Regions from separate parts of the Cellulosimicrobium sp. SL-1 genome, predicted to be linked through region 2. Evidence: riboswitches for the same ligand, from Rfam matches in the RefSeq annotation. Region 2 holds a riboswitch; each other region holds the start of a gene.
The links. A riboswitch is a leader RNA that binds a small molecule or an ion and turns the genes downstream of it on or off. The one in region 2 is predicted to bind thiamine pyrophosphate.
Positions count from the first base shown of each region.

Region 1: it holds a riboswitch for thiamine pyrophosphate, as region 2 does, so the genes downstream of both, GWJ10_RS17550 (thiamine ABC transporter substrate-binding protein) here and GWJ10_RS12755 (ECF transporter S component) in region 2, are expected to answer to the same signal.
Region 3: it holds a riboswitch for thiamine pyrophosphate, as region 2 does, so the genes downstream of both, thiO (glycine oxidase ThiO) here and GWJ10_RS12755 (ECF transporter S component) in region 2, are expected to answer to the same signal.
Region 4: it holds a riboswitch for thiamine pyrophosphate, as region 2 does, so the genes downstream of both, GWJ10_RS14320 (TenA family protein) here and GWJ10_RS12755 (ECF transporter S component) in region 2, are expected to answer to the same signal.

Region 1 covers NZ_JAACJC010000012.1:29,844-37,041, reverse strand. The annotation lists gene GWJ10_RS17560 (ABC transporter permease) at 1-1,639, opposite strand, end outside; gene GWJ10_RS17555 (ABC transporter ATP-binding protein) at 1,639-2,406, opposite strand; TPP riboswitch at 2,725-2,829, shown strand; gene GWJ10_RS17550 (thiamine ABC transporter substrate-binding protein) at 2,912-4,003, shown strand; gene GWJ10_RS17545 (iron ABC transporter permease) at 4,092-5,807, shown strand; gene GWJ10_RS17540 (ABC transporter ATP-binding protein) at 5,807-6,907, shown strand; gene GWJ10_RS17535 (DUF4235 domain-containing protein) at 6,973-7,198, shown strand, end outside.
Region 2 covers NZ_JAACJC010000007.1:160,076-167,273, forward strand. The annotation lists gene GWJ10_RS12745 (energy-coupling factor transporter transmembrane component T) at 1-16, opposite strand, end outside; gene GWJ10_RS12750 (ABC transporter ATP-binding protein) at 13-1,827, opposite strand; gene GWJ10_RS12755 (ECF transporter S component) at 1,820-2,533, opposite strand; TPP riboswitch at 2,639-2,758, opposite strand; gene GWJ10_RS12760 (hypothetical protein) at 2,904-3,341, shown strand; gene GWJ10_RS12765 (Rv2578c family radical SAM protein) at 3,385-5,040, shown strand; gene GWJ10_RS12770 (PPOX class F420-dependent oxidoreductase) at 5,047-5,514, opposite strand; gene aspS (aspartate--tRNA ligase) at 5,796-7,198, shown strand, end outside.
Region 3 covers NZ_JAACJC010000001.1:154,006-161,203, forward strand. The annotation lists gene GWJ10_RS00740 (thiazole synthase) at 60-902, opposite strand; gene thiS (sulfur carrier protein ThiS) at 912-1,145, opposite strand; gene thiO (glycine oxidase ThiO) at 1,151-2,425, opposite strand; TPP riboswitch at 2,415-2,517, opposite strand; gene thiE (thiamine phosphate synthase) at 2,562-3,275, shown strand; gene guaA (glutamine-hydrolyzing GMP synthase) at 3,318-4,931, shown strand; gene GWJ10_RS00765 (glycosyltransferase family 4 protein) at 4,936-6,096, opposite strand; gene GWJ10_RS20060 (hypothetical protein) at 6,304-7,110, shown strand.
Region 4 covers NZ_JAACJC010000008.1:247,367-254,564, forward strand. The annotation lists tRNA gene GWJ10_RS14305 (tRNA-Leu) at 91-167, shown strand; gene GWJ10_RS14310 (VOC family protein) at 210-605, opposite strand; gene GWJ10_RS14315 (VOC family protein) at 690-1,616, opposite strand; TPP riboswitch at 1,703-1,831, shown strand; gene GWJ10_RS14320 (TenA family protein) at 1,822-2,574, shown strand; gene GWJ10_RS20025 (helix-turn-helix transcriptional regulator) at 2,687-3,169, shown strand; gene GWJ10_RS14330 (DUF6882 domain-containing protein) at 3,238-4,227, shown strand; gene GWJ10_RS14335 (ATP-dependent Clp protease proteolytic subunit) at 4,271-4,876, opposite strand; gene GWJ10_RS14340 (ATP-dependent Clp protease proteolytic subunit) at 4,876-5,541, opposite strand; gene GWJ10_RS14345 (Ig-like domain-containing protein) at 5,633-7,198, opposite strand, start outside.

The DNA.
Region 1 (7,198 bases), on a different contig from region 2:
CGCCCGCGACCCCGTCGGGCAGGTACGGCATCGCCGAGCGGACGACGAGGTCGGCCGCGGTCTCCTGGTCGACGATGTCCTGCACGGAGACGCGGGTGGACAGCGCGAGGACGGACGTCGTCGAGACGAGCGCCATCCCGACGACGAGCGCGCCCGCGGTCGCCGCGGTCCGCCGCGGCTGGCGCGTGACGTTGCCGCGCGCGAGACCGCCGAGCGGGCGGACCAGCGCGACGAACGGCGCGGCGAGGACGGTCAGCACCGGGCCGACCGCGAGCGGGGCGAGGAGGAGCACGCCCGCGACGACGCCGGCCGCGCCCAGGCCGAGGAGGGGCGCGCCCCCGCTGCCGACCACGGCCGCCGCGACGACGAGCCCCACGCCCGCGAGCAGCGCGAGGGTCCCGGCGGCGGCACGGGCCCGCCCCGTCCCGGCGGGCCGGACGACGTCGGCGCGCATCGCCTCCACCGGGCGCACGAGCGCGGCGTGCCGCGCGGGCAGGGCGGCGGCGAGCACCGACACGACGACGCCGACCACGAGCGGGACGGCGACCCCCGTGGCCGTGACGGGCAGCGAGCCGGAGAGCTCCATGCCGACGGCGCCGAGCCCGCTGCGGGCGAGCTCCGCGAGGCCGAACCCGGCCCCGACGCCGAGCAGCGCGCCCACGGCCCCGACGACCGCCGCCTGCCCCACCACGGAGCCGAACACCTGCCCGGGCGACGCGCCCACCGCGCGCAGGAGCGCGAGCTCGCGCGTGCGGCGTCGGACGTGCATCGAGAACGTGGTGGTGATGATGAACGTGCCGACGAACAGCGCGAGCGCGGCGAACACCAGCAGGAACGTCGAGACGAACCCGAGCTGGTCGGTGATCGCCTCGCTCGTCTCGGCGCGCAGCTCCGCCCCCGTCAGCGCCTCGGCGCCCGCGGGGAGCGCGGTCGCGACGGCGTCCCGCAGCGCCTCCGGGGAGACGTCGTCGGCCGCGTACAGCGCGACCGACGGGACGAGGTCGTCGGGCGCGTACGTCGCGGCGGCGGTCCCGGCGTCGAGCAGGACGATCGTCGCGCCCGCCATCGGCGCGGACAGCGAGACCTCGCCGACCACGCGCACGGGCCGCACGGCGTCGCCCAGCACGACGTCGGTCGTGCCGCCCACCGCGAGGCCCGACGCCGCGAGCGTCGCCGACTCGAGCGCGACCTCGCCGCCGTCGCGGGGCGCGCGGCCGTCGACCACCTGGGGGCCGGGGTCGCGGGGGTCGTAGGCGACGCCGATGCTTGGCGCCTGGCTGCCGAGGACCGCGGTCCCGTCCGCGCCCACGAGCACCGCGGGACCGCTCACCTCGGGGAGCGCGAGCGCGACGTCGTCGCGCGCGCCGAGGTCGTGCGCCAGGTCCGCCGGGACGAGGCTGCGCGCGCCGCCGACCTGGGCGGACGCCGACGTGAGCGCGTCCCCGGCGGGGGACGCGCCGCGCACGTACGCGTCCGCCTGGACCGACGAGGCGACGATGCCGTCGAACGTGGTCGCGAGCATCGCGCGCAGCGCGAACGTGCCGGTCACGAACGCGACGCCGATCGTCACGGCGAGGACCGAGAGGACGAGCTGCGCGCCGTGCGCGCGCACGCCGCGCAGCGCGATCCGGCCCATCATCAGGCGGCCGCCGTCGTCGGTGCCGGGGTGGCGTGCGCCGGTGACGGCGCGGCGGGCGTGAGGGAGCCCAGCGTGTCGAGGACCGCCTGCGGCGTGGGGTCGTGGAGCTCGGTCACGAGGCGGCCGTCCGCGAGGAAGAGCACCCGGTGGGCGTACGACGCGGCGGTCGGGTCGTGCGTGACCATCGCGACGGACTGGCCGAGGTCGTCCACGGACGCGCGCAGGAAGCCGAGGACCTCCGCGGCGGCGCGGGAGTCGAGGTTCCCCGTCGGCTCGTCCGCGAGCACGATCGCGGGACGCGACACGAGCGCCCGCGCGCACGCGACCCGCTGCTGCTGCCCGCCCGACAGCTCGGCGGGCCGATGCCCCAGCCGGGGGCGCAGGCCCACGGCGTCGACCACGCGGTCGAACCACTCCCGGTCGACGGGCCGCCGCGCGATCGCGAGCGGCAGCACGATGTTCTCCTCCGCCGTGAGCGTCGGCACGAGGTTGAACGACTGGAAGACGAACCCCAGGCGCGTCCGCCGCAGGCGCGTCAGCCGGCGCTCGCTCATGGCGGAGACGGTCTCTCCGTCGACGACGACGGTCCCCGCCGTGGGGGAGTCGAGCCCCGCGAGGCAGTGCAGGAGCGTCGACTTGCCCGAGCCGGACGGGCCCATGATCGCGGTCAGGCGCCCCCGCTCGAGGTCGACGTCCACGCCGTCGAGCGCACGCACCGCGGCCTCGCCGCGCCCGTACGTCTTCACCAGCCCGCGCGCGGTCGCGATCGCGGGTCGCGCAGCGCCCTGAGCGCCCTCAGCGCCCTCAGTGGGCGGGCCCTCGCGCGGGGTGCTCCGCTGTGCCGCACCTGTCGTCGTCACGTCCTCGTCCGTCCTCTCGTCGTGCCGCTGCGCGGGAGCGTCGTGGCTCGCCGGGCGGCGCCGTCCTGTGGTGGCCGCCGGGGCTCCCGGCGGCCGTACCGACCCTCCCGCGGCGCGCGTGCCCGCGGCATCGGGGGCGGGCCCCGAACCGCCCCTGGTCCGCGGTCGCCGGTGCTCAGGGTTCTCTCAGGGGAGTCTCCGGGTGAGGGGCCGGTGTAGGCTCGCGGTGAACGACAGGGGAGCTCCTGGAGGAGCTGAGAGTGCGGACCACCGCAGACCCTCGAACCTGATCCGGTTAGCACCGGTGGAGGAAGTCGGGAATCTCGATCACCTGCTCGCGCGGTCCGTCGCGCTCACCCGGCGCACGGCTCGTCGGGCCGGTGGACCCCTCCTGAACGTCCAGGGAGGACACATGCAGCACACGACCACCGTCGCCCGCCGCGGCCGGGCCCTCGCGACCGGCGTGGGCGCGACGCTCGCGCTCCTCGCCCTCGCGGCCTGCTCGGGTGGTGACGGCGCCGGGGGCGACGACGCGTCGTCGGGCATCGGGGGCACGGTCACGCTGGTGACCCACGACTCCTTCGCGGTGAGCGACGACGTGCTCGCCGCGTTCGAGGAGGAGAGCGGGCTCACCGTCGAGCAGGTCGCGCCCGGCGACGGGGGCGCGCTGGTCAACCAGCTGATCCTCACGAAGGACTCGCCCCTCGGCGACGTCGTGTTCGGGATCGACAACACCTTCGCGTCGCGCGCGATCGACGAGGGCGTCCTCGAGCCGTACACGCCCGCGGACGTCTCGGAGTCCGCCGCGTCGTACGCGGTCGGCGACGGCGGCGAGCTCACCGCCGTCGACCTCGGGGACGTGTGCGTCAACGTGGACCACGCGTGGTTCGCCGACGCGGGGATCCCCGAGCCCGTGACGCTGGAGGACCTGGCGAAGCCCGAGTACCGGGACCTCCTCGTCGTGACCAACCCCGCGACGTCGTCGCCGGGCCTCGCGTTCCTCCTCGCGACCGTCGGGGCGTTCGGCGAGGACGGCTGGGAGGACTACTGGGCGGACCTGCGCGCCAACGGCGTGAAGGTCGTCGACGGCTGGTCCGACGCGTACTACGTGGACTTCTCCGGCTCGGAGGGCGCGGGGCCGCGCCCGCTCGTGCTGTCGTACTCGACGTCGCCCGCGTTCACGCTCACCGAGGACGGCTCCGCGTCGACCACGGGCGCGCTGCTCGACACGTGCTTCCGCCAGGTCGAGTACGCGGGCGTGCTCGCGAACGCGAAGAACCCCGAGGGCGCACAGCAGCTCCTCGACTTCCTCGTGAGCGAGACGTTCCAGGCCGACGTCGCCGACCAGATGTACATGTACCCGGCCGACGACTCCGTCGCGCTGCCCGACGGCTGGGCCGAGTTCGCGCCGCTCGCCGACGAGCCCTTCGAGGTCGCGCCCGCCGACGTCGCGGCGCACCGCGACGAGTGGATCAAGGCATGGACGGCGACGGTCGTCGACTGACCCCCGGTCCCCCGGCGACCACGGCTCTACCTCGCGGGGTAGAGCCGTGGTCGCGCAGGGGAGAACCGTGGTTTCCCGAGGTAGAGCCGTGGTGAGGGGTCGGGCGGTCCGGCGGGGCGGCGTCGGGCGCGGGGTGCTGTGGGGTCTGGCGGCGGCGGTGCCGCTCGCGTTCCTCGGGGTGTTCTTCGCGTGGCCGGTCGTCACGCTCGTGGCGCGCGGGTTCGTCGGGGACGACGGCGGCCTCGACCTCTCGGGGTTCGCGGAGGTCTTCTCCGAGCCCCGCACGTGGCGGATCGTCGGCCTCACGCTCTGGCAGGCCGTGCTCGGCACGGCGCTGTCGCTGCTGCTCGGCGTGCCCGGCGCGTACGTGCTGTACCGGTGCCGGTTCCCCGGTCGGCGGGTCGTGCGCGCGCTCGTCACGGTGCCGTTCGTGCTCCCGACCGTCGTCGTCGGCGTCGCGTTCCGGTCGCTGCTCGTGCAGGGCGGCCCGCTCGGGTTCCTGCGGCTCGACGAGACGTTCGCCGCGATCGTCGTCGCGCTCGTGTTCTTCAACTACTCCGTCGTGGTGCGCACGGTCGGCGGGCTCTGGGAGCACCTCGACCCGCGCGCCGAGCAGGCGGCGCGCGCCCTCGGCGCGACGCCGTGGCGCGCGTTCCGCACCGTGACGCTCCCGGCGCTCACGCCCGCGATCGCGAGCGCCGCGTCGATCGTCTTCCTCTTCTGCGCGACGGCGTTCGGCGTCGTGCTCGTGCTCGGCGGCATCCGCTACGGGACGATCGAGACGGAGATCTGGATCCAGACCACGCAGTTCCTCGACCTGCGCACCGCCGCGGTGCTGTCGGTCGTGCAGCTCGTGGTCGTCGCGGCGGCGCTCACGGTCGCGAACCGCACGCGGGCCCGGCGCGAGCGCGCGCTCAACCTGTCGTCGTCGGCGTCGTCCGCCCACCCGCTCCGCCTGTGGCGCGACGGCCGCCCGACGGGCGACCTCGCGCCCGCAGCGCTCACCGCGGCCGTGGTCGCCGTGCTCGTCGGGCTGCCGCTCGGCACGCTCGTCGTGCGCTCGTTCCGCGTCCCGGGCGGCGGCTGGGGCCTCGACAACTACGCGAACCTCGGCACCACGGGCGGGCGCAACGCGCTGTCCGTCACCGTGTGGGAGGCGGCGGGCAACTCGCTGCGCACCGCCGCGCTCGCGACCGTGCTCGCCGTCGTGATCGGGGGTCTCGTGGCGCTCGTCGTGTCCCGGCGCCCGCGCTCGCGCGGCGGGCGGCGCGCGATCTCGGTGCTCGACTCGGTGTTCATGCTCCCGCTCGGGGTCTCCGCGGTGACGGTCGGCTTCGGCTTCCTCGTCACGCTCGACCGGCCGCTCGGCCTCGACGTCGACCTGCGCACGTCGGGGCTCCTCGTGCCGATCGCGCAGGCGGTCGTCGCGACCCCGCTCGTCGTGCGCACGGTCCTGCCGACGCTGCGCGCCATCGACCCGCGCCTGCGCGAGGCCGCCGCGACCCTCGGCGCCGCGCCCGGGCGCGTGTTCCGCACGGTCGACGGCCCGATCGCCGCGCGCTCGCTCGGCCTCGCCGTCGGGTTCGCGTTCGCCGTCTCGCTCGGGGAGTTCGGCGCGACGTCGTTCCTCGCCCGCCCGGACAGCGCGACCCTGCCGGTCGTGATCTTCCGGCTCATCGGGCGCCCGGGCGCCGAGAACTACGGCATGGCGCTCGCGGCGAGCGTCGTGCTCGCGCTGCTCACCGCGACCGTGATGCTGCTCGCCGAGCGGTTGCGCGGCGACCGACCCGGAGGAGAGTTCTGATGGTGCAGACCGACCCCGCCCCCGCGCGCGCGGGCACGCCGGAGCCGTCGCGCCCCGGCCCCGGCACCGGGGAGACCGCCGGGCTCGCGGTGCGCGACGTCGTCGTGCGGTACGGCGGGCGCGGCACCGGGGGAGCGCGCACGGACCCCGGCACGACGGCGGTCGCGGGCGTCACGCTCGACGTCGCGCCCGGCGAGGTGCTCGCCCTGCTCGGGCCGAGCGGCTGCGGCAAGTCGAGCCTGCTGCGCGCCGTCGCGGGGCTCGAGCCGGTCGCCGCGGGCTCCGTGGCGTGGGACGGCCGCGACCTCACGGGCGTCCCCGTGCACCGCCGCGGGTTCGGGCTCATGTTCCAGGAGGGCCAGCTCTTCCCGCACCGCGACGTCGCGGGCAACGTCGCCTACGGGATCGCGGGGCTGCCGCGCGCCGAGCGCGACGCGCGCGTGGCCGAGCTGCTCGACGTCGTCGGGCTCGCCGGGTACGAGCGGCGCGCGGTCGCGACGCTCAGCGGGGGCGAGCGCCAGCGCGTCGCGCTCGCGCGGTCGCTCGCGCCGCGCCCCCGCCTGCTCCTGCTCGACGAGCCCCTCTCCGCGCTCGACCGGGGGCTGCGCGAGCGCCTCGCGCTCGACCTGCGCGAGGCCCTGCGCGCCACCGGCACGACGGCCGTCTTCGTCACCCACGACCACGACGAGGCGTTCACCGTCGCCGACCGCGTCGCCGTCATGGACGCGGGCCGGCTCCTCCAGGTCGCGCCGCCCGAGGACCTCTGGCGCGCGCCCGGGTCGCGCCGCGTCGCGGAGTTCCTCGGCTACCAGGCGTTCGTCCCGCACGGGCCGGGGAACCTGCTCGCGGTCGGTCCGCGCGGCCTGCGGCTCGCGGGCGAGGGCGTGCCGGTGTCGGACGACGGGTGGGACGCGACCGTCGTCGGGAGCGTGTTCCGCCGCGGCGCGGTCGAGGTGACCGTCGACGTCGACCTGCCCGGACGCTCCGGCGGTGCGCCCGCGCGGCTGGTGGCGCTCGCGGGCGCCCCGGCGGTCGTCGAGCCGGGCGACCGGGTGCGGGTCGTCGTCGACCCGGCCGGGTGCGCCGTCGTGCCGGACTGACGCCCGGGCGGGTCGCCCGGGCCGTGCGACGAGCGAGAGGGCCGCAGCCGACCTAGCGTCGGGGGATGGACGACGTGACGACCGGTGACCACCCCCCGGAGAAGAACGGCAGCAAGTCCGCGAAGATCCTGTACCGCCCCGTCGGCATCGTCAGCTCCGTCGTGGGCGGGCTCGTCGCCGGGCAGGTGTTCAAGCAGATCTACAAGCGGGTCTCGCCCGGCCACCGCAAGGACGCCCCGACACCTTTGCAGTCGGAGTACCCGCTCAAGGAGATCGTGCTCGCGGCGCTCC
Region 2 (7,198 bases):
TGTGCGGAGCGGTCACGGGGCGACCTCCGCGAGGGCTGCGGGCGCGGTCTCTGCGGGGTCGGCTGCGACGGCGCCGACGGTGGCGTCGAGCGCCCGGACGAGCGCGCCCGGGTCCACGCCGTGGCGGCGGCCCGTGCGGGCCCACCACGCGAGCAGGGGAGGACGGCGCAGGCGGGCGCGCCGGCACAGCGCGTCGTCGGCCAGCACGGTGGCGGGCGGCCCCAGCGCCACGAGCCGGCCGCCGACGACGACGGCGACACGGTCGGCGAGGGCCGCGACGAGCGCGAGGTCGTGCGTGACGACGACCACCGCGCCGCCCGCGTCGGCGCGCTCGCGCAGCGCGTGGGCGACGGCGTCCGCCTGGGCGCGGTCAAGCCCCGACGTGGGCTCGTCGGCGAGGAGGACGGGCGGGTCGAGCACCGTCGCCGTCGCGAGGGAAAGGCGCCGCTGCTCGCCGCCGGAGAGCCGGTACGGGTTCGCGTCGGCGAGGTGCGCGAGGGCGAACGCGTCCAGGGTGCGCGCGACGCGTCCGTCGACGCCGTCGAGCCGCGCGAGCCGGGCCGACCAGGCGACCTCGTCGCGGACCGTGCGCGCGAGGAGCTGGTGCTCCGGGTCCTGGAACACCATCGCGACGGGCGCACCGGGCGCCGTCGTGATCTCGCCCGTGGTCCGTTCGAGTCCCGCCAGCCCGCGTAGGAGGGTCGACTTGCCGCCGCCGTTCGGCCCCACCACCGCGAGCACCTCACCCGCGTGCACGTCGAGGTCGACGTCGCGCACCACCGGCGTCTCGTCCCGCCCGCGCCGCCGGTGGCCTGCCGCGGCACGGTCCACCGCGAGGCGTCGGGCACGCAGGGCGACCGGGCCGGCGTCCGCGGCGCGGGGGTCGACGGTGCGGGGGGCGGCGCGCGCGAGGTCGACGAGCCAGGCGTCGGTCGCGGGCGCGCCGAGCGTGCCCGGGGCTCCTGCCTGCCGGAGCCGGACGTCGAGCGGCAGCCAGCACCCGAGCGCGGCGAGCGTGGCGGCGTGCGCGCGCAGGACGGCGGTCGTGGGGCCGTGCGCGACGACGCGGCCGGTGTCGTCGAGCACGAGCGTCGCGGCCGGGAGGGTCCCGACGTCGTCGAGGCGGTGCTCGACGAGCACGACCGACCGGCCGGGGGTGTCGGGCGCGTCCCGTCCGGGCGCCCGGACGAGCCCGCCCACGAGCGTCCCGACCTCGTGCGCCGCGGCCGGGTCGAGGAACGCCGTCGGCTCGTCGAGGACCACGAGCTCGGGGTCGGCGACGAGCGCCGCCGCGAGGGCGACGCGCTGCGCCTCGCCCCCCGACAGCGCGTGGGTCGGCCGGTCGTGCAGATGGTCCGCGCCGACGGCGGCGAGCGCGGCGGTCGCGCGGGCGTCCATCGTGCGCGGGTCCGCCGCCCGGTTCTCGAGCGCGAACCGCAGCTCGTCGTCGACGCGGGCGAGACAGAGCTGGTCGCCCGGCCGCTGCTGGACGAGGCCGACGCGCGCGGCGAGCGCCGCCGGGGTCGTGTCGCGCGGGTCGACGCCCGTCACGCGCAGGTCGCCCGTGACCGACCCCGGGAGCGTGTGGGGCACGACGCCGACGAGCGCACGCAGCAGCGTGGACTTCCCGCAGCCCGAGGGGCCGAGCACGAGCAGCCCGGTGCCCGCGGGGACGGTGAGCGTGAGGTCGTCGAGCACGCGCGTGCCGTCGTGGCCCACGGTGACGGTCAGACCGGCGGCGGCGACGGCGTCGGGCACGTCGCAGGGCATGTCGCCGGGCACGGCGTCCGGCGTGACGTCCGGTGCGGCGGTCGGTGCCTCAGCCACGGCGGTCGGCCCCGATCGCGAAGGCGTCGAGCGCGCCGGTGCGGGCGAGGGCGTCGCCGAGGAGGCGCGCCGCGATCCCGCACAGCACGACGCACGAGACGACCTGCACGCCGAGCCGGAGCATCGCGTAGTCCTGCCCGAGCCAGCCGAACCGGACCGCGTTGAACGCGTACGTGACGAGCGCCGCGCTGACGCCCGACGCGACGAAGACCCACCAGCCGTAGCGGCGGTACCGGGTGAGGGCGAAGGGGATCTCGGCCCCAACGCCCTGGACGAGCCCGACGAGGACGAGCAGCGGGCCGGCGGGCGACGCGAGGAAGACCACCTCGACGAGCGCCGCGAGCGTCTCGGTGAGGATGCCGACGCCCGGCTTGCGCACGATGTACGTCGCGAGGGGGCCGACGACGATCCACGCGCCCGCGAGCACGTTGGCGGCGAGGTCCGCGAGCGGTCCCATGGCGAGCTGGAGCGGGGCCCAGAGCTGCACGAACGCCCAGTAGACGAACCCGAACACGACCCCCAGCACGGCGACGAGGACCGTCTCGTGGAGGGTGAGGCCGCGGCGACGGGCACGGCTCGGGGGAGCGGCGACGGCCTCGTGGAGACCAGGGGCGGGCCGCGCACCGTCGGGCACGCCGTCGGGCGTGGCGCCGGGTGTGGGGGTGGGCGGGGTCGCCCGGGGCGGTGTGGTGCGGGGCTCGGTCATGCGGTTCCCTCCGTCGGGCCCCCGGGGCGAGGGGTGCACGACGGCGCGCCACCGCCGCCCCCGCGCGGACGGCACGCGCGGGGCGCGGGCACGAGCGCGCAGGGGACGGTGACGTCGGCCCTGCTCCCTTCGCTGGTACGAACCAGATCAGGTTCCACGGGTCTGCAGGGGGGACGGGTGTCCGGCCTGCACTCTCAGCGCTCGTGCGCTCCCCGGGGGCGTTCGGCCCGACCCTAGGGCCTGGACGGCCGCCGGACAATCCCGGCGTCTCACCCACCGGGACGCCCGGCAGCCGTGAGAAGGTGACGGCGACGAGGCGCCCGCGCGGACCCGGGTACGGGCTCCGACCACGAGGAACGAGGCAGTGCGCATGACCCGAGACAACGACCCCGCCGCGGTCGCAGAGCTGGACCGCCTCGACGAGGCCGTGCGGAGCGCGCCCGCGGGCGACACGTCGGCGCAGATCGCGCTGTGGCGGCAGACGGTGCGCCTCGGCACGTGGTTCTTCATCGCGCGGGGGTCCGAGGACCAGCCTCGTCCGTACGCCGTCGCTGCGGACCAGGGGCCCATGATCTGCCTCTACAGCAGCGCCGCGCGCGCGGACGAGGCGGCCCGGGCGCTCGGTCTGGCGGACGACGAGACAGGCTCCGTGCCGCTGCTCGGGGTACCCGTGCCGGCGGCGATCGACTACGTCGCGTCCTTCGGCGCGGCCGGGGTCGTCGGTGTCGCGCTGGACCACCCGCGCATCGGCCACCACATCCCCCTCGGGAACCTGGCGCTGCTCAAGGCGTGGTCCGCCGACGGCTGACCCGCCCTTGACAGCGCGTTCGAACGTTTGTTCGAATAGCGCGATGCGGTGGGACGGACAGGCGCTCGGCGCGGACGACGGCGCGCTCCCCGGGCTGGAGCGGGTCGGCCTCGTCCGCAGCGTGCGCACGCCCGAGTTCGCGGGCATCACGTTCCACGAGGTCACGGCCAAGAGCGCGCTGTCCAAGGTGCCGGCGATGTCGCGCATGCCGTTCCGCTGGACCGTCAACCCGTACCGCGGGTGCAGCCACGCGTGCTCCTACTGCCTCGCGCCCGCCACGCCCGTGCTGCTGGCCGACGGCACGCAACGGCCGATCGGCGAGCTGCGTGTCGGCGACGAGATCGTCGGCACCGCTCCGCACGGCGCGTACCGGCGCTACGTGCGCACCCGGGTGCTCGACCGCTGGACCACCCGCAAGCGCGCCTACCGCGTGACCCTCGCCGACGGCACGCGCCTCGTCGCGAGCGGCGACCACCGGTTCCTCACCGAGCGCGGGTGGCGGCACGTCGTCGGCGGCACCGGGCACCGCGCCCGCCTGGCGCTCGGCGACGTGCTCGTCGGGCCGGGCGCCGCGGCGCTCGCGGACGGGCGGCCCGTCCTCGACGGCCAGGGCGTCACCGGCGGCGAGGCACTACGCGTCGACTCCCTGGAAGCACTCGACGGGCCGGGGGAGACGACGGCGCTGGTCGACATCACGACCGGCACGCGTGACTTCGTCGCCGCGGGGGTCGTGAGCCACAACTGTTTCGCCCGCCCCACGCACGAGTACCTCGACCTCGACGCGGGCGAGGACTTCGACCGGGAGGTCGTGGTCAAGGTCAACGTCGACGACGTGCTGCGCGCCGAGCTCGCCCGCCCGTCCTGGGCGCGCGAGGCCGTCGCGCTCGGCACCAACACCGACCCGTACCAGCGCGCCGAGGGTCGCTACCGCCTCATGCCCGGCATCATCGACGCGCTCGCCGGGTCGGGCACGCCGCTGTCCGTGCTGACCAAGGGCACGCTCCTGCGCCGCGACCTGCCGCTGCTCGTCGACGCAGCCTCGCGCGTCGAGGTCGGGATCGGCGTGTCCCTCGCGCTCCTGGACCCCGAGCTCCAGGCGAGCGTCGAGCCCGGCACGCCCTCGCCGCGCGCGCGGCTCGACCTCGTCCGCACGGTCCGGGAGGCCGGTCTGCCGTGCGGCGTCATGGTCGCCCCGGTGCTGCCGTGGCTCACCGACTCGACCCGCGCGCTCACCGACCTGCTCGACGCCGTCAAGGACGCGGGCGCGACGGGCGTCACGGTGCTGCCGCTGCACCTCAAGCCCGGCACTCGCGAGTGGTACATGGGCTGGCTCGCGCGCGAGCACCCGCGCCTCGTCCCCGGGTACGAGCGCGTGTACGCCCGCGGCACGTACGCCTCGACGGCGTACCGGTCCTGGCTGTGGGACCGGGTGCGGCCGATGCTCGAGGCACGCGGGTTCGGGGTCGCGGGCCACCGCGGCCCCGCGGGCGTCGAGGGCCGGTTCCGCCGCGGCGAACCCGGCGACCGGCACCGCCGGCCAGGGCCGCCGACGGACGGCGCCTACCCGGCCGGCAGCCTCGCCGTCGACCCGGCGCCGCAGGACGCGCGCGACGGCCACGGTGGTGCGCTCGCGGGCATGCCGGTGGACGGCGGCGGGCTCGACGTCGTCGGCGGGGGAGTGGAGCAGGTCCTGTTCTGACCTGTCTCAGGCGTCGGCGAGGCGCGCCGGGAAGCCGCCCGTCGCCACCGGTCCCCAGCGCGTGATCGTCAGCCGCACGAGCGACTTGCCCTGGGTGACCATCGCCGCGCGGTACTCGTCCCAGTCCGGGTGCTCGCCGCCGACGGCGCGGTAGTAGTCGACGAGCGGCTCGACCGACTCGGGCAGGTCGATCACCTCCGCCTCGCCGTCGACCTGCACCCACGGGTCGGAGAACCGCTCGCCCAGGGACAGCAGCGACGCGCGCGGGTCGCGGCGCACGTTGACCGCCTTGGCGCGCTCCGGGTACGTCGACACGACGACCCGACCCGCGTCGTCGACCCCGTACGTGACCGGGCTGAGCTGGGGACGGCCGTCGGCGCGGGTGGTGACGAGGACGCCGTCGTGCCGGGAGCGCAGGAACTCCTCGAGCTCGTCGCGCTCGACGCGCCGGTTCGTCGCGATGGTGCGTGCCACGGGTGACCCTCCTTCGTGCGGGCGGCGGGCCGGACGGCCCTGCCGCGGCCGGTCGGCCCGTGCGCCCGCGGGCGCGGCGCCGGTCCCGGCGGTGCCGCCACGGGACGTCGCGGCGGCACCGCCACGGTATCCGGTCGCCCCCGCCGGTCGAGAGCGGACCGTCGACCGCCTCCGGTCGGAGGTATCCGGTCGAGCCGCCCGCCCGCCCGCACTAGACTTCAGCGGACGCGCCCCCGCTCCGGGAGCGCGACCCCCCACCGCCCACCTGGAAGGAACCCTCCGTGCTGCGCACCCGAACGGCCGGCTCACTGCGGGCCGAGCACACCGGTCAGACCGTCACCCTCACGGGCTGGGTCGACCGTCGGCGCGATCACGGCGGCGTCGCCTTCATCGACCTGCGCGACGCCTCCGGCATCGCCCAGGTCGTCATCCGCGACGAGGCCGTCGCGCACCCGCTGCGCAACGAGTTCGTCCTCCAGGTCACGGGCGAGGTCTCGCGCCGCCCCGACGGGAACGAGAACCCGTCGCTGCCCACGGGCGAGATCGAGGTCGTCGCGACCGACGTCGTCGTGCTCAACACCTCCGAGGCCCTGCCGTTCCAGGTGTCGACGGCGCTCGCGGACACCGAGACGATCGGTGAGGAGGCGCGCCTCAAGCACCGCTACCTCGACCTGCGCCGGCCCGCCCCCGCGCACGCCCTGCGCCTGCGCGCCAAGGCGAACCAGGCCGCACGCCGCGTGCTCGACGCCGAGGAGTTCGTCGAGATCGAGACGCCGACGCTCACCCGCTCGACGCCCGAGGGTGCGCGCGACTTCCTCGTGCCCGCGCGCCTCGCGCCCGGCTCCTGGTACGCGCTGCCGCAGTCGCCCCAGCTGTTCAAGCAGCTCCTCATGGTCGCGGGCATGGAGCGCTACTACCAGATCGCGCGCTGCTACCGCGACGAGGACTTCCGTGCGGACCGCCAGCCGGAGTTCACGCAGCTCGACGTCGAGATGAGCTTCGTCGAGCAGGACGACGTCATCGCGCTCGCCGAGAAGATCCTCGTCGCGCTGTGGGAGCTCATCGGGTACACGATCCCGACGCCCATCCCGCGCATGACCTTCCACGACGCCATGCGGCTCTACGGGTCCGACAAGCCCGACCTGCGGTTCGGCAACCCCCTCGTCGAGCTCACGGACTACTTCCGGAACACCCCGTTCCGGGTGTTCCAGGCCGAGTACGTCGGCGCCGTCGTCATGGCGGGCGGGGCCTCGCAGCCGCGCCGCCAGTTCGACGCGTGGCAGGAGTGGGCCAAGCAGCGCGGCGCTCGCGGCCTCGCGTACGTGACGTTCGGCGAGGACGGCACGCTCGGCGGCCCCGTGGCCAAGAACCTGTCCGACGCCGAGCGCGAGGGCCTGCGCGAGGCGACCGGCGCGCAGCCGGGGGACGCCGTGTTCTTCGCCGCGGGCAAGACGTCGGACTCGCGTGCCCTGCTCGGTGCCGCGCGCCAGGAGATCGCGAAGCGGACGGGTCAGATCGACGACGACGCGTGGGCGTTCGTCTGGATCGTCGACGCGCCGCTGTTCAAGCCGACCGGCGAGGACGACGACGTCGACCTGGGCCACTCCGCCTGGACCGCCGTGCACCACGCGTTCACGTCGCCCACGCCGGACTGGGTCGACACGTTCGAGCAGAACCCGGGCGA
Region 3 (7,198 bases), on a different contig from region 2:
GGTCGACGGACGAGCCGGAATGGCCTGCTCGGCCCGCCGGGACGGCCTGGTGGACGGGGTCAGAGGGCCAGGTCCAGGCGGCCTTGCGGGGACGAGCTCGCCAGGGCGCCCTCGCGGCGGGGGATGCGCCCGGCGCCCGCGGCGAGCCGGCCCGACTCGACGGCGAGGCGCATCGCGCGGGCCATGCGGACCGGGTCGGCGGCGCGCGTGACGGCCGTCGCGAGGAGCACGCCGTCGCAGCCGAGCTCCATGGCGAGCGTGGCGTCGGACGCCGTGCCGATCCCCGCGTCGAGGATGACGGGCACCCGGGCCGCGGCGGCGATCGCCTCGATGTTGCGCGGGTTGAGGATGCCGAGCCCCGTGCCGATGGGTGCCCCGAGGGGCATGACGGCGGCGCAGCCGACGTCCTCCAGCCGGCGCGCGAGGATCGGGTCGTCGTTCGTGTAGGGCAGCACGACGAACCCGTCGCGCACGAGCTGGTCGGCCGCCTCGACGAGGCCGACCGGGTCGGGCAGGAGGGTCACGTCGTCGGCGATCACCTCGAGCTTGACCCACTCGGTGCCGCACGCCTCGCGCGCGAGGTGCGCGGTGAGGACGGCCTCCCGCACGGAGAAGCATCCGGCGGTGTTGGGCAGCGCGCGGATGCCGAGGCGGGCGAGCAGCGCCCAGATCCCCGCGTCGGGGCTCGCGTCCCCGCCGGCGCGGACGGCGACGCGTCGCATCGCGACGGTCGTCAGGGCGGTGCCCGACGCGACGAGCGCGTCCTCGAGCGTGAGCAGGTTCGCGGCCCCGCCGGTGCCCATGACGAGGCGCGACCCGATCGGGGTGCCGGCGACGACGAGCGGGTCGTCGGCGTCGGCCGGGCCGCTCGCGGTGGCGGGGGAGACGTCGGTCGTGGTCATGGGTCCTCCTCAGCCGCCCTGGACGGCGGTGACGATCTCGATGCGGTCCCCGGGCGCGACGACGGTCGTCGCCCAGGCGCCGCGCGGCACGACGGCGTCCCCGACGGCCACCGCGACGCCCTGCGGCGTGCCGTCGGCGACGTAGGCGGGGACGAGCGCGGCGACGAGCCGCTCCAGGTCGACGTCGCCGTCGAGCGGGTACGGCTCGCCGTTGACGAGCGCGGTGGGTGCGGGTGCGGTCACGGGTCTCACCTCGGTGTCGTGGCGGTGCGGGCGAAGCGGTCGGTCCGGGCGGTGGCGAGGGCGGTCGCGACGTCGTCCCTGGGCTCGGTCCCGCCCAGGCCGGAGAGCCCGCCGAGCCCGGCGACGACGGCGTCGGCCGTGAGCGGGGCGAGCAGGATGCCGTTGCGGCCGTGGCCCGTCGCGAGGTGCAGCCCCGGGACGTCCGTCGGCCCGACGAGCGGGAGGTTGTCCGGGGTCGCGGGACGCCCCCGCGGCGTCACCTCGACCAGCGCGGCCTCGTCGATCCCCGGCAGGAGGGCGCGCGCGTCCCGCAGGAGCGCGAAGACCCCGCCGGCGGTGGCGCGGCGGTCGTCCGGGTTCTCCTCGGTGGTCGCCCCGACGACGACCTCCCGGTGACCCGCGCGCGGCCCCGCCGGCTCGGCGTCGCGCGGCACGACGTACACCGGCCGGCCCTGCACGAGCCCGCGCACGACGTGCTCCAGCGCGAGGTCCGGGCCGGCGTCGAGCCGCAGCGTCTGACCCTTCACCGGGCGCGTGGGCACGACGACGCCCGGCACGTCCGCGAGGAGGGCGCCCGACTGCCAGCCCGCCGCGACGACGACCGCACCCGCGCGGTGGAGCCGGCCGGCGTCGTCGTGCACGCCGACCACGCGCCCGGCATCGAGCACGAGCCGGGTCGCGGACGCGCGGACGACGCGCGCCCCGGTGGCCGAGCCCGCACCCGCGGCGTCGCGCCCGCCGACCGCCGAGAGCAGCGCGGCGTGCGTCGCGCGCGGGTCGACCGCGTGGTCCGCGGGGGCCCACGCCGCCCCGGCGACGCGCGGGCCAAGGTACGGCTCGCGGCGGCGCGCGTCGGCGACGGTGAGCTCGTGCGACGCGAGACCGTGCGCGGCGTGCAGCGCGAGGACGCGGCGGAGCAGCGCGAGGTCGTCCGCGTCGTAGGCGAGGGTGAGCGTCCCGGCGGTCCGCAGCCCGACGTCCGCCCCCGTCGCCGCGCGCAGGTCCGCGGCGAACGCCGGCCACGCCGCGGCGGCCGCGAGGTGGAGCCGCAGGGCGGCCTCCTCCCCGAAGTCGGCCTCGGTCACCGGCGCCAGCATCCCCGCGGCGGCATGCGTCGCGCCCGCGCCCGGCGCCGGGTCGAGCACCGTGACGGTCAGGCTCGCGCGCGCCGCGCGCCACGCGACGGCGAGACCCACGATCCCGCCCCCCGCGACGACGATGTCACGCGCGCCGTCGGGCACGACGGAGCCACCCGCGGACGGGTGGACGGACAGGCTCATGTGCGCTCCCTTCGCTGGCATGACCCAGATCAGGTTCGACGGTCGGCGGCGACGCCCTCTCAGCCCCGTGCGGGGCTCCCGTGCTGTCGGCCACAGTACCTCCTGCCGTGGGCCAGCCGAGGTTAGGCTCCTGCGGGTGAGCTCCGAGACCTCCACCACCCCGGCCTCTCCCGCCCCGTCGGCGGCGGACGCCGCACGCGCCCGGCTCGCCGACGCGCGGCTCTACCTCTGCACGGACGCGCGCGAGGAGCGCGGCGACCTCGAGGACTTCCTGCGGGCGGCGCTCGCGGGCGGGGTGGACGTCGTGCAGCTCCGCGACAAGACGCTCGACGTCGCGCGGGAGCTCGAGCTCCAGGAGCTCGTCGCGCGCGTCGCGACGGAGCACGGCGCGCTGTGGGCCGTGAACGACCGGGCGGACGTGGCGTCGGTCACGGGCGCGCCGGTCGTGCACATGGGCCAGGGCGACCTGCCGGTCCCGGCCGTGCGGGCGCTGCTCGGCGCGGGGCCCGTGCTCGGCCGGTCCACGCACTCGGCCGCGCAGGCGGCCGCGGCGGAGGCCGACCCGGCGGTGGACTACTTCTGCGTGGGCCCGCTGTGGGCGACCCCGACGAAGCCGGGGCGGGCCGCCGTCGGCCTGGACCTGCTGCGCGACGTCGCGGCGACCCGGCCCGCGACGCCGTGGTTCGCGATCGGCGGGATCGACGCGGACCGGCTCGACGCGGTCCTCGACGCGGGCGCGACCCGGATCGTGGTGGTGCGCGCGATCACGGCGGCGAGCGACCCGGAGGCGGCCGCCCGCGCCCTGCGCGAGCGCGTCGCGGCGCGCGCCGAGGTGCGCACCGACGCCTGAGACGCGGGACGAGCCCCGCCGCACGGCGACTATCCTGGACGGGTGACGTCACCCGCCACCGCTCCCGACACCCCCACCACCGCCGAGGTGGCCTCGACCCCGCGGCCCGTGCTCGTCGTCGACTTCGGCGCCCAGTACGCGCAGCTCATCGCGCGCCGCGTGCGCGAGGCCAAGGTCTACTCCGAGATCGTGCCGCACACCTTCACGGTCGAGCAGATGCTCGCCAAGGACCCAGCCGCGATCATCCTCTCGGGCGGTCCCTCGTCCGTGTACGCCACGGGTGCCCCGTTCGTCGACCCGGCGCTGTTCGAGGCCGGCGTGCCCGTCATGGGCATCTGCTACGGCTTCCAGGCCATGGCGAAGGCCCTCGGCGGCGAGGTCGCCCAGACGGGCCTGCGCGAGTACGGCGGCACCGAGGTCGAGGTGTGCGCCGCGGGCGTGCTGCTCGACGGCACGCCGCAGAACCAGACCACGTGGATGAGCCACGGCGACGCCGTGCACCGCGCGCCCGAGGGCTTCGAGGTCCTCGCGACGTCGTCGGGCTCGCCGGTCGCCGCGTTCGAGGACCGCGAGCGTCGCCTCTACGGCGTGCAGTGGCACCCGGAGGTCAAGCACTCCGCGCACGGCCAGACGGTGCTGGAGCACTTCCTGTACGACGGCGCGGGCCTGGCCCCGGACTGGACGCCCGGCAACGTCATCGCGGACCAGGTCGCGGCGATCCGCGCCCAGGTCGGCGACGCGCGCGTCATCTGCGCCCTCTCGGGCGGCGTGGACTCCGCCGTCGCCGCGGCGCTCGTGCAGCGCGCGGTGGGCGACCAGCTCACGTGCGTGCACGTCGACCACGGGCTGATGCGCGCGGGCGAGGTCGAGCAGATCGAGCGCGACTTCGTCGCGGCGACGGGCGTCAACCTCGTGATCCGCGACGAGAAGGAGCGGTTCCTCACCGCGCTCGCCGGGCACAGCGACCCGGAGACCAAGCGCAAGATCATCGGTCGCGAGTTCATCCGCGTGTTCGAGGACGCGGCGCGCCAGATCGTCGAGGACGCGGGCGAGCACGGCGCCGAGGTGAAGTTCCTCGTGCAGGGCACGCTCTACCCGGACGTCGTCGAGTCCGGCGGCGGCGAGGGCGCGGCGAACATCAAGAGCCACCACAACGTGGGCGGCCTGCCCGACGACCTGCAGTTCTCGCTCGTCGAGCCGCTGCGCACCCTGTTCAAGGACGAGGTCCGCGCGGTCGGCCGCGAGCTCGGCGTGCCCGAGGAGATCGTCGCGCGGCAGCCGTTCCCGGGCCCCGGGCTGGGCATCCGCATCGTCGGCGAGGTCACGGCGGACCGCCTCGAGACGCTGCGCGCCGCCGACGCGATCGCGCGCGAGGAGCTCACGAAGGCCGGCCTCGACCAGGAGATCTGGCAGTGCCCGGTCGTGCTGCTCGCCGACGTCCGCTCGGTCGGCGTCCAGGGCGACGGCCGCACCTACGGCCACCCGATCGTGCTGCGCCCCGTCTCGTCCGAGGACGCGATGACGGCCGACTGGACGCGCCTGCCCTACGACGTGCTGTCCGTCATCTCGACGCGCATCACCAACGAGGTCTCCGAGGTCAACCGCGTCGTGCTCGACGTGACGAGCAAGCCCCCGGGCACCATCGAGTGGGAGTGACCCCCTAGCGGGACGGGCGGGCCCGACGATCCACGGCGATCGTCGCGGCCCGTTCGTATGCCCGCTCCACGTCGGCGAGCACGCGCGGCCAGCCCGCCGACGACGGCACGTCCCGGTTGTGGGCGACGATCCGGTCGAGCAGGCCGTCCTCGGTCGCGAGGCGTACGAGCGCGTCGGCGAGGCCCGCGTCGTCGTCGGCCACGAGCGCGTCGACGCCGTCGGTGAGGCGCTCCGCGACGCCCGACTGCGAGCGCGTGAGCACCGCCAGCCCGGCGGCCTGGCCCTCGAGCGCGGCGATGCCGAACGCCTCCTCGACGGCGGGCGCGGCGAACACGTCGGCGCGCGCGTAGAGCCGCTGGAGGCCTGTCGCGTCGAGGCGGCCGGGGAGCGACACGACCGACCCCAGCCCGTGCTCGGTGACGAAGCGCCGCGCGTCGGCCAGCTCGGGGCCGTCCCCGGCGAGCGTCACGTGCAGCGCCCCCTCGGGGAGGCGCGCGACGGCGTCGCGCACGACCTCGAGGAACGGCAGCACGCGCTTGCGGGGCGCGAACCGCGTCGCGGCCACGACGTGGACGGCCGAGCCCTCCATGCGGTCGGCGCGCTCGGTGCGCGGGACGCGCCACGCGTCGAGGTCGAGGCCGTTGTGCAGCACCACGACCTCGCCGTGGTCGCCGACGATGCGGCGCAGGGGAGCGGCGGTCAGCTCGCTCACGGCCGACCACAGCACGGGCAAGCGGGACCAGCGGACCACGCGGTCGAGCCCGGCGAACGCGCGCTCCGCGCCGCCCCAGACGCTGTGCACGGTGAGCACCGCGGGCAGCCCCGCGCGCACGACCGTCCGCAGCGACGCCTGGGTGGAGGGCGTCAGCACGCCCATGTGCAGGTGCACGACGTCGGGCGGTTCGGTCCGCAGGACCTGCGCCACGTGGTGCGGCGCGCGCGGGTGCACGGGGTAGCCGCCCGGGACGCGCGCGGCGAGCCGGTGCACCGTGACGTCACCGTCCCGCTCGGTCGACACGCCGTGCGCGCCGGGGCGCGCGGGCGTCGTGCAGACGACCGCGACGTCGTGACCGGCGGCCGCCTGCTGCTGCGCGAGCCGCGCGACCTGGGTCTCGATGCCGCCGAGCAGCGGCAGGTAGCAGTCGGTCAGGTGGGTGATGCGCACGGACCGCATCCTCCCATCCCGGCCCCGGCGGGCCGCGCGGTCGTCGCCGCGCCCGCCCTGAGGTGCGCGTTCGCCGCGCGGTGGGCGTCTCCCGTCGCTACCGTGGGCCCCGTATGGGTGGTTCGACCGTCCCGTGACCGGCCCGCACCCGCGGGCCGTCTCGCGCGGGCGGCTGCAGGTGGGTCCTGACGAAGGGGAGAACGCGCCATGTCGAGCACCGTCACCGTCACACCGACGAAGGGGGCACGGGGCATCGGCCTCGTGTCGATCGTCGCGGGCATCATCCTTCTCCTCGCGGGCATCGGCACATGGATCGTCGTGTCGAACCAGCTGTCCGCCGAGGAGATCACCGTCTCCGACGACGCGTCGTTCCTCGCGGGGCGCCACGTCAACGGGCCGCTCACCGCGTATGCGCAGGCCGAGGTCATCAACAAGCACGCGCTCGAGGCGAGCGACGGCAAGACCTACGCCGAGCTCGACCAGGACGACCCGACGCGCCAGACCGTCATGACCGCCTCGTTCCTGCGCGCGTCGCTGTTCACGTCCGTCGTCGCGTTCGGGGTGTGCGCGCTCGTCATCGGGCTGGGCATCCTGTTCATCCTCGTCGGCATCGCGCTGCGCCGGCTCGCGGGCGGGCCGAGCGTCGCCGTCGAGACCCCGGGCGGCTACTCGTCGTCGGGCGACCTGTCGGACGCCGGTCGGCACGCCGCGCCCGCGCACGCCACGCCGGGGCACGTCGAGCCGTCGCCTACGGCGCCTCCCGTGCGTCCCGAGCCGACCTCCCCGGGCCGCCCCTCCGCGCTCTCGACACCCGGCGCCGAGGCCCGCGCGGCCGCTCCCGGCACGACCGCGACGCCCGTCGAGCCGACCGGTGCCGCCGGGACGGGCACGCCGAGCGCTCCGGGCTCCTCGCCCGCGGCGTCGCCCGACACCCCCACGACGACGACCGGGCCGACCACGCCCGAGCACCGGGCCGACGGCCCGACGCGGCGGGGCGACGAGCCGACCCCCTGACCGTCCCGGCAGCCCGTCCGGGCGCCGAGGACCCGCTCCCACCGGGTCGCACCGGGGAGAGCGTGCGGGGCGGCGTCGCTCGGGCACA
Region 4 (7,198 bases), on a different contig from region 2:
GGCTCGCCCCTCGTCGCGTCCGGGTCCGAGCGGGCGGCCGTCGTGGCGACGGGCCCGGGGAGCCCCGCGCGCGCGGTAGATTCGGCCCGCGCCCCCATGGCCCAACTGGCAGAGGCGGCCGGCTTAAACCCGGCGTGTTCCGGGTTCGAGTCCCGGTGGGGGCACCATGCCGACGGGCGGTCGGCTCCGAGGCGCCAGGGCTCCCCGGGCTAGGACAGCCCCGTCGGCCCCTCCGGCTCGGCCGGGGGAGCGGCCTCCTGGCCGAGGATCACGACGGTGCCGTCCGGGTCCTGCACGCGCGCGACGCGCTCGCCCCACGGCTGGTCCGCGGGCGGCTCCAGGACGGGCACGCCCGCGGCCGCGAGGTGCTCGACGGCGCGGTCGCAGTCGTCGACGTACACCCACAGCACGACGCGAGTGTCCGCCGGAGGCGGGTCGCCCTGCCCGAGGCCGAGCGGCGACCCGCCCACGCGCACGCTCACGTAGACGGGTGGGCCGTCGTCGGGGAACGCGTACTCGACCGTCCCGCGCAGCAGGTCGCGGTAGAAGCCGAGGGACCGGTCGAGGTCGGCCACGGTGAGGACGGGGAAGAGGCTGCGGAACACGGTCGCTCCTCGGTGCGCTCGGCGGGTCCTCCCATCGTGCGCCTCGTGCCCCGGGCGCGCGCCCCGTGCCCGGGGCGCCGCGCCTCAGCGCGCGAGCAGCTCCTCGGTCGTGGTGCCGGGGACGGACAGCGTCACGCGCGTGCCCCACGGGTCGTGCACGACGACGGAGCGGCCGTCGTCCGCGTGCTCCAGCCCGCGGGCGCGGAGGCGCGCGACGAGCGCGTCGAGGTCCTCGCGGCCCGGCACCGTGACGGCGACGTCGCCGAGCCCGAGGCTCGCGGCGCGGGGCCCGGCACCCGCGCTGTTCCACACGTTCATCGCGACGTGGTGGTGGTACCCGCCGGCGGACGCGAAGAGCGCCCCGCTGTACCCGGTGAGCGTCGCCTCGAAGCCGACGGCGTCGACGTAGAAGGCGTGGGCGGTCGCGACGTCGCCCACCTGGAGGTGCACGTGGCCGACGCGGCCCGCGAGCGAGGGGCCGGCGTCGAACGTCTCCTGGTCGAGGTGCGTGCGCAGGTAGGCGTTCGGGTCGAGGAACGTCGTCGTCATGAGGATCTGGCCGTGCTCGCGCACCCAGGTCTCGCGGGGGCGGTCGGTGTAGAGCTCGACGCCGTTGCCCTCGGGGTCGGTGAAGTAGAACGCCTCGCTGACGAGGTGGTCGCTCGACCCGACGAACGTGCCGCGGCGGTCCTGCGCGGCGCGGTAGACGGTCGCGGCGAGGCTCGGGCCGTCGTCGAACAGGAAGGCCGTGTGGAACAGGCCGGCCTGGCGCGGGTCGACGGGCGGGAGCCCGGGCGTGTGCACGAGGCGCAGCATGGGTGTGCGGCCGCGGCCCAGCACACGGTGCACCTCCGCGCCGCGCGACCGCTCCTCGAGCGGGGCGAGGGCGAACGCGCCTGTGTAGTACGAGGTCATGAGCTCGAGGTCGCCCACGCGCAGCGTGACGGCGTCCATGCTCGTGGACGGGGACAGGAGGCGGTCGGTCGGCGCGCCCGGCGTGCTCGTGGTCATGTCTACTCCAACTTGTTGTCGCTACAACTATATTCCCACACCGTGGCGAGGGCTCCCGCACCGGCGCCGTCCTTGCTAGGGTCGGCGCGAACCACGCGGGGCGTCCCGCCCGGGCCACGGCCCGGGCCGAGGGACTGAGACGAGCGGTACGGCCGCCCGGACCCGTCGAACCTGATCTCGCTAGCACGAGCGGAGGAACGTGGGCATGACGACGCCTGCTGCCATCACCCTGAACCCTGTCCTCGCGCACGACCCGACCGCGCTCGTCCGGCAGGAGGAGACCGGCTTCACCGCCGACCTCGCCCGCCGGTACGCGGACCTCTTCGAGACGTTCTACGACCACCCCTTCCTGGCCGGGCTGCGCGACGGCTCCGTCGAGCCCGCCGCGGTCCGCCACTACGTGGGCCAGGACCACCAGTACCTCACGGCCTACCTGCGCTGCTACGGCCTCGGCATGGCCCTCGCGCCCGACCGGTCGTGGGCGGCCTACTTCCACGACAAGGCCGGCTTCCTCCTCGACGACGAGTCGCACGCGCACCACGCGATGTGCGACTTCCTCGGCGTGACGTACGAGGAGGCGCAGACGCACCGCCTCGCGCCGAGCGCGCAGGCCTACGTGGACCACATGACGGCGGCCGGCCGCGACTCGCTCGGCGTGCTGCTCGCCGCGCTGCTCCCGTGCCCGTGGACCTACATCTGGTCCGCGCGGCGCTTCTGGCTCGGCGAGCGCGAGACGACGCCCGGCGCCCTCGGCGACGACCACCCGCTCGCGGGCTGGTGGCAGTTCTACGCGGCCGAGCGCACCGAGGACGTCCTCACGGACCTGCGCGCACGCCTCGACGCGCTCGCCGCGGACGCGGGCGAGGCGGAGCGCGCGCGCATGGAGCGCGCGTTCGAGCTGAGCTGCCGCCACGAGATCCGCTTCTGGCAGATGGCCTGGTCGCTCGAGCGCTGGTGACCCGTCCGGCCGGGCGCGCGGCCGGCTCGCGTCGTGCGCCCGGCCTTACGCCAGCAGCAGATACCCACCCGGGTGCCTCGGCACCCGGGTGGGCCGCGGGTAGCGTGAACGCATGGACGCGACGAGCGCGGTGCCGGGCACGCTGCCGGACGTGGTGCCGGACGGGGCGACGCCGAGCCCCCGCTCCCGGGCGGGCGGGCGGGCGGAGCCCCTCCTGCGCCACGTCATCGGGGGGATCCTGCGGCGGGCGCGGCTCGCGCAGGGGCGCACGCTCGTCGACGTCGCGGCCGCCGCGCGCGTCTCCACCGCCTACCTGTCCGAGGTGGAGCGCGGGCGCAAGGAGGCGTCGTCCGAGGTCCTCGCCGCCGTGTGCGGCGCCCTCGGCCTGCGCCTCGTCGATCTCGTCGCCCGCACGGGCGAGGAGCTGCGGCCGCTCGCGCCCGTCCGCGTGCTGTCCTCCGCGCGAGAGCGCGGTGCCCTCTCCGCGCCACGGCACGTCGCCCCGGCGGGCGAGCCCGTGCGGGACCTCCCCGTCGCCGAGACGCTCCGACGTCCGACCGCGCGCGCCGGCGACGTCCTGCTCCTCGCGGCCTGAGCGACGGTCCCCGTCGCACCGCGTGTCGTGCGGGGGCCGGGCGCGGTGCGCGCCGCTACCGTCGGTCCATGACGGAGCCGCAGACCGCGCACGGCACGGCAGCCCAGGACGTCCCGGCCCTCCAGGACCTCGTCGACGACGCCGCGTTCCTCTCCCACGAGCACCAGCTCCACCTGACGGACCTCCACGGCGACGACGCCTGGGCCGCCGACCTGACCACCGGGGTCTTCACCTTCACCGCGCCCGACGGCGGGACCGCGACGTGCCGCCTTCAGTTCCTCGGCACGGCCGCGCCCGGGCCGGGCACGTGGATGTGGGCGTGGCAGAACGTCAACGGCTTCCCCGACGCCGTGCTCACCGCCGCCGAGAGCACGCGCCGGACCGGGCTGCGCGAGGCCGCCGAGCCGGAGCTCCCGCTGGCCGACGACCTCGCTCACCGGCTCGCGCTCGCGGCCAAGGCCGTGACCGGCTCGTCCGCCCACTACAGCGCCCCCGTCGGCGGCGGCACGCGGGCGTGGTTCCTTCTGGACGACGCCGACCTCGCCCTGCCCGCCCCGAGCGTGCCGCGCGTCGTGCGGACGCTGAGCGAGGGGCTGCTGTCCGTCACGGTCGTCGACCACCGGCGCGCCGTCGCGTCCTACGCGAGCGCGCGCGGCCTGCCGGCCGTCGCGGACGGGACCGGCGCCGTCGTGCTGGACGTGCCCGACGGCACCGTGACCGTGCGGTTCGACGAGCGCGGGCGGATCGCCGGCATCTCCGCGTCGTCCCGACGGACCGCCGCGCCCGAGGCCGCCGCGCCCCTGGCCGCCGAGCCCGAGGCCGCAGCGGCGGAGCCCGAGGCCGCGGCGTCGGAGCCCACGGCGTCGGAGCCGCCCACGGCAGACCCTGCCGCCTCGGAGCCGACGGCGCCCGCGCTCACCGTCTCGGAGCCACCGGCGGACGAGCCGGCCGCGCCCGAGCCTGCGCCCGCGGCGCCGGAATCGGCCGTGCCCGAGCCGTCGCCCGCGGAGACGACCCCCGAGCCGCGCCGCCGGTCGTGGTTCCGACGACGCGGCTGACGACGCGGCTGACGTGGCACGGGGTCGCCCCCGCGGTCGGGCGTCACGCCGCCGCGGCGAGCTTGCGCGAGGTGACGACGGCGTCCGCGACGCCGTACTCCACGGCCTGGCGCGCGGTGAGCACGAGGTCGCGGTCGGTGTCGGCGCGCAGGCGCTCGACGGTCTGGCCCGTGTGCCGCGCCAGCACCTCCTCCGTCTCGGACCGGATCCGGAGGATCTCCTCCGCCTGGATCGACAGGTCCGAGATCGTGCCCTCCCCGCCGCCCGACGGCTGGTGCAGCAGGACGCGCGAGTGCTCCAGCACGAACCGCTTGCCCGGCGTGCCCGCCGCGAGCAGGACGGCCGCGGCGGAGGCCGCCTGGCCCATGCAGATGGTCGAGACGTCGCAGCGGACGAACTGCATCGTGTCGTAGATCGCCATGAGCGCGGTCGCGGAGCCGCCCGGGGAGTTGATGTACAGCCCGATCTCCTGGTCCGGGGCGTCCGACTCCAGGTGCAGGAGCTGCGCCATGACGACGTTCGCGACGCCGTCGTCGATCTCCGTGCCGAGGAACACGATGCGCTCCGACAGCAGGCGGGAGAAGACGTCGAACGCGCGCTCGCCCAGCGGCGTGCGCTCGACCACGGTCGGGATCGTGTAGCTCGCCATCACAGACCCACCTTCCGGGCCGCGCGGGCGGGGCGGACGTCGTCGACGCTCTCGACGATCCGGTCGACCATCCCGTACTCGAGCGCCTGCTGCGCGGTGAACCAGCGGTCGCGGTCGGAGTCGTCGGCGATGGTCTCGACGGACTGCCCGGTGCTCTCCGCGAGGAGCCGGTGCATGAGCCCCTTGGTGTAGACGAGGTTCTCCGCCTGGATCGCGATGTCGACGGCGGTGCCCCCGATCCCGGCCGACGGCTGGTGCATCATGATCCGCGCGTGCGGCAGCGCGAACCGCTTGCCCGGCGTCCCCGCGCACAGGAGGAACTGGCCCATGCTCGCGGCGAAGCCCATCGCGACGGTCGACACGTCGTTGGGGATGAGCCGCATCGTGTCGTAGATCGCGAGGCCGGCGCTCACCGAGCCGCCGGGGGAGTTGACGTAGAGCGCGACGTCCGCGCGCGGGTCCTCCGCCGAGAGCAGGAGGAGCTGGGCGCACAGGCGGTTCGCGACGGCGTCGTCCACGGCCGTGCCGAGGACGACGATGCGCTGGTGGAGCAGGCGCGTCGTGAGCTGGTCGTCGAACGAGGAGGCCGCCGAGGCGGCAGCCTCTGCGCGCGGGGTCCGGTGGTGGTCGCCGACGGCGGGTCGGCCGGTCAGGTGCGTGGTCATGCGACCACCCTGCGCCCGCAGTGGCCCCGTGAGGAGGCCGATCTGCCGTCGGCTCATTCGCCGACGGCAGATCGGCCGTCTCAGGACCGCGTCACAGGATGGGCCAGGGCTTCGGTTCGACGGTCACGCCGTTCCCCGGCGAGATGCTCACCGTCACCGTCGCGGTGCGCTGCGTGCCGTACGGGTTGCCGAGGATGCACCCGAGGTCGACGTAGCTGCCGGCCGCGAGGTACTCGGTCCAGGAGTAGCCCCCGACCTGGTTGCCGTCGTAGTAGCACCGGAAGGTGTAGGTGCCGGACGGGAAGGTCGAGTTCGCGTTGACCCGGAACACCGTGCACATGCTGCCGGTGCAGTTGCCGAAGCCGGGCTGCGTGTTGCGCTGCGGACCGCGCGTCACCCAGACGGTCGGCGGGACCGGCCGCGGGTCGGTGCGGATCGTCTGGCCCGAGCTCCATGGGCCGCACCCGGCGGCGTTGCACGCCTGGGCGATGAGCGTGTAGGTCTGGTCGTAGTCGCCACCGACGTCCACGCTCTGGCCGGAGCCCGACCTGTTCTGGCTGCCGGAGAGCTGCCAGTTGTACCGGGTGACCCCGCTCCCGCCGTTGGACGACGGTGCCGTCACCGTGAACGTGCCGCTCGTGGCGCCGGTCTTGTTGGGGCTGACGCCCGGCGCGCTGGGCTTGCCGTACGCGCTGATCTGCCCCGACGCCGGGCTCGACGTGGACGTGCCGCCCTTGTTCGTCGCGGTGACGGTGAACGTGTAGTTCCCGGCGGGGAGGCCCGTGAAGTCGACGGACGTGCCGGCGACGTCCCTCTTCGCGCCCCCGGGCGACGCGGTGACGGTGTACCCCGTGATCGGGCTGCCGTTCGCGTCGGCGGCGCCCCAGGACACGCGGGGGATGCCGCTGTCCTGCCCGCCGCCGCCCACGTTCTGCACGCTCGGCCGGGGCGGAGCCTCGGGGCGCCCGTAGGGGACCACGGCCGCGGACGCCGCGCTCTCCGCCGTCCGGCCCGCCTTGTTCTCGGCCGTCACCGTGAACGTGTACGACGACTCGTTGTCGAGGCCCGTCGCCTTGTGGCTCGTCGCCGTGAGGGAGAGCGCGGCGCCGTCGCGGGCGCCGTTCTTGTACCGCTGCAGGGTGTAGCCCTTGATCGCGTCGCCGTTCTCGAACGGCGGCTTCCACGACACGTCGATCGAGCCGCCGTTGAGCGGCGAGTCCGCGGCGCGGACCGCGCTCGGCGTCTCCGGGACGTCCGGCAGGCCCGCCGGGACCATCTCGCCCGAGTACTCGCCCCAGTCCGAGGGGTCGGGGGCAAGGTTGTTCGCCCGGACCCGGACGCTGTACGCGGTGCCGTTCTCGAGCCCGTTCCACACGTACTGGGTGCCCGAGAGCGCCGTGACCTGGACGGCGCCGCCCTTCGGCGCCGGGGAGATCTCGAGGTCGACCGTCTCGATCGGCGAGCGGTCGGTGTAGGTCTTGTTGGTCCAGGTGACGGTGAGGGACTTGTCGCCGAACTCGAGGCGGGGTGCGGCGGGCGGGTCGGGCTTCTCGTCGGGTCGGGCGACGGCGGAGGCCGGGGAGGCGGGGCCGTCGCCGACGGCGTTGGTCGCGTAGACGGTGAAGGTGTACTCGACGTTGTTGGTCAGCCCGTCGAG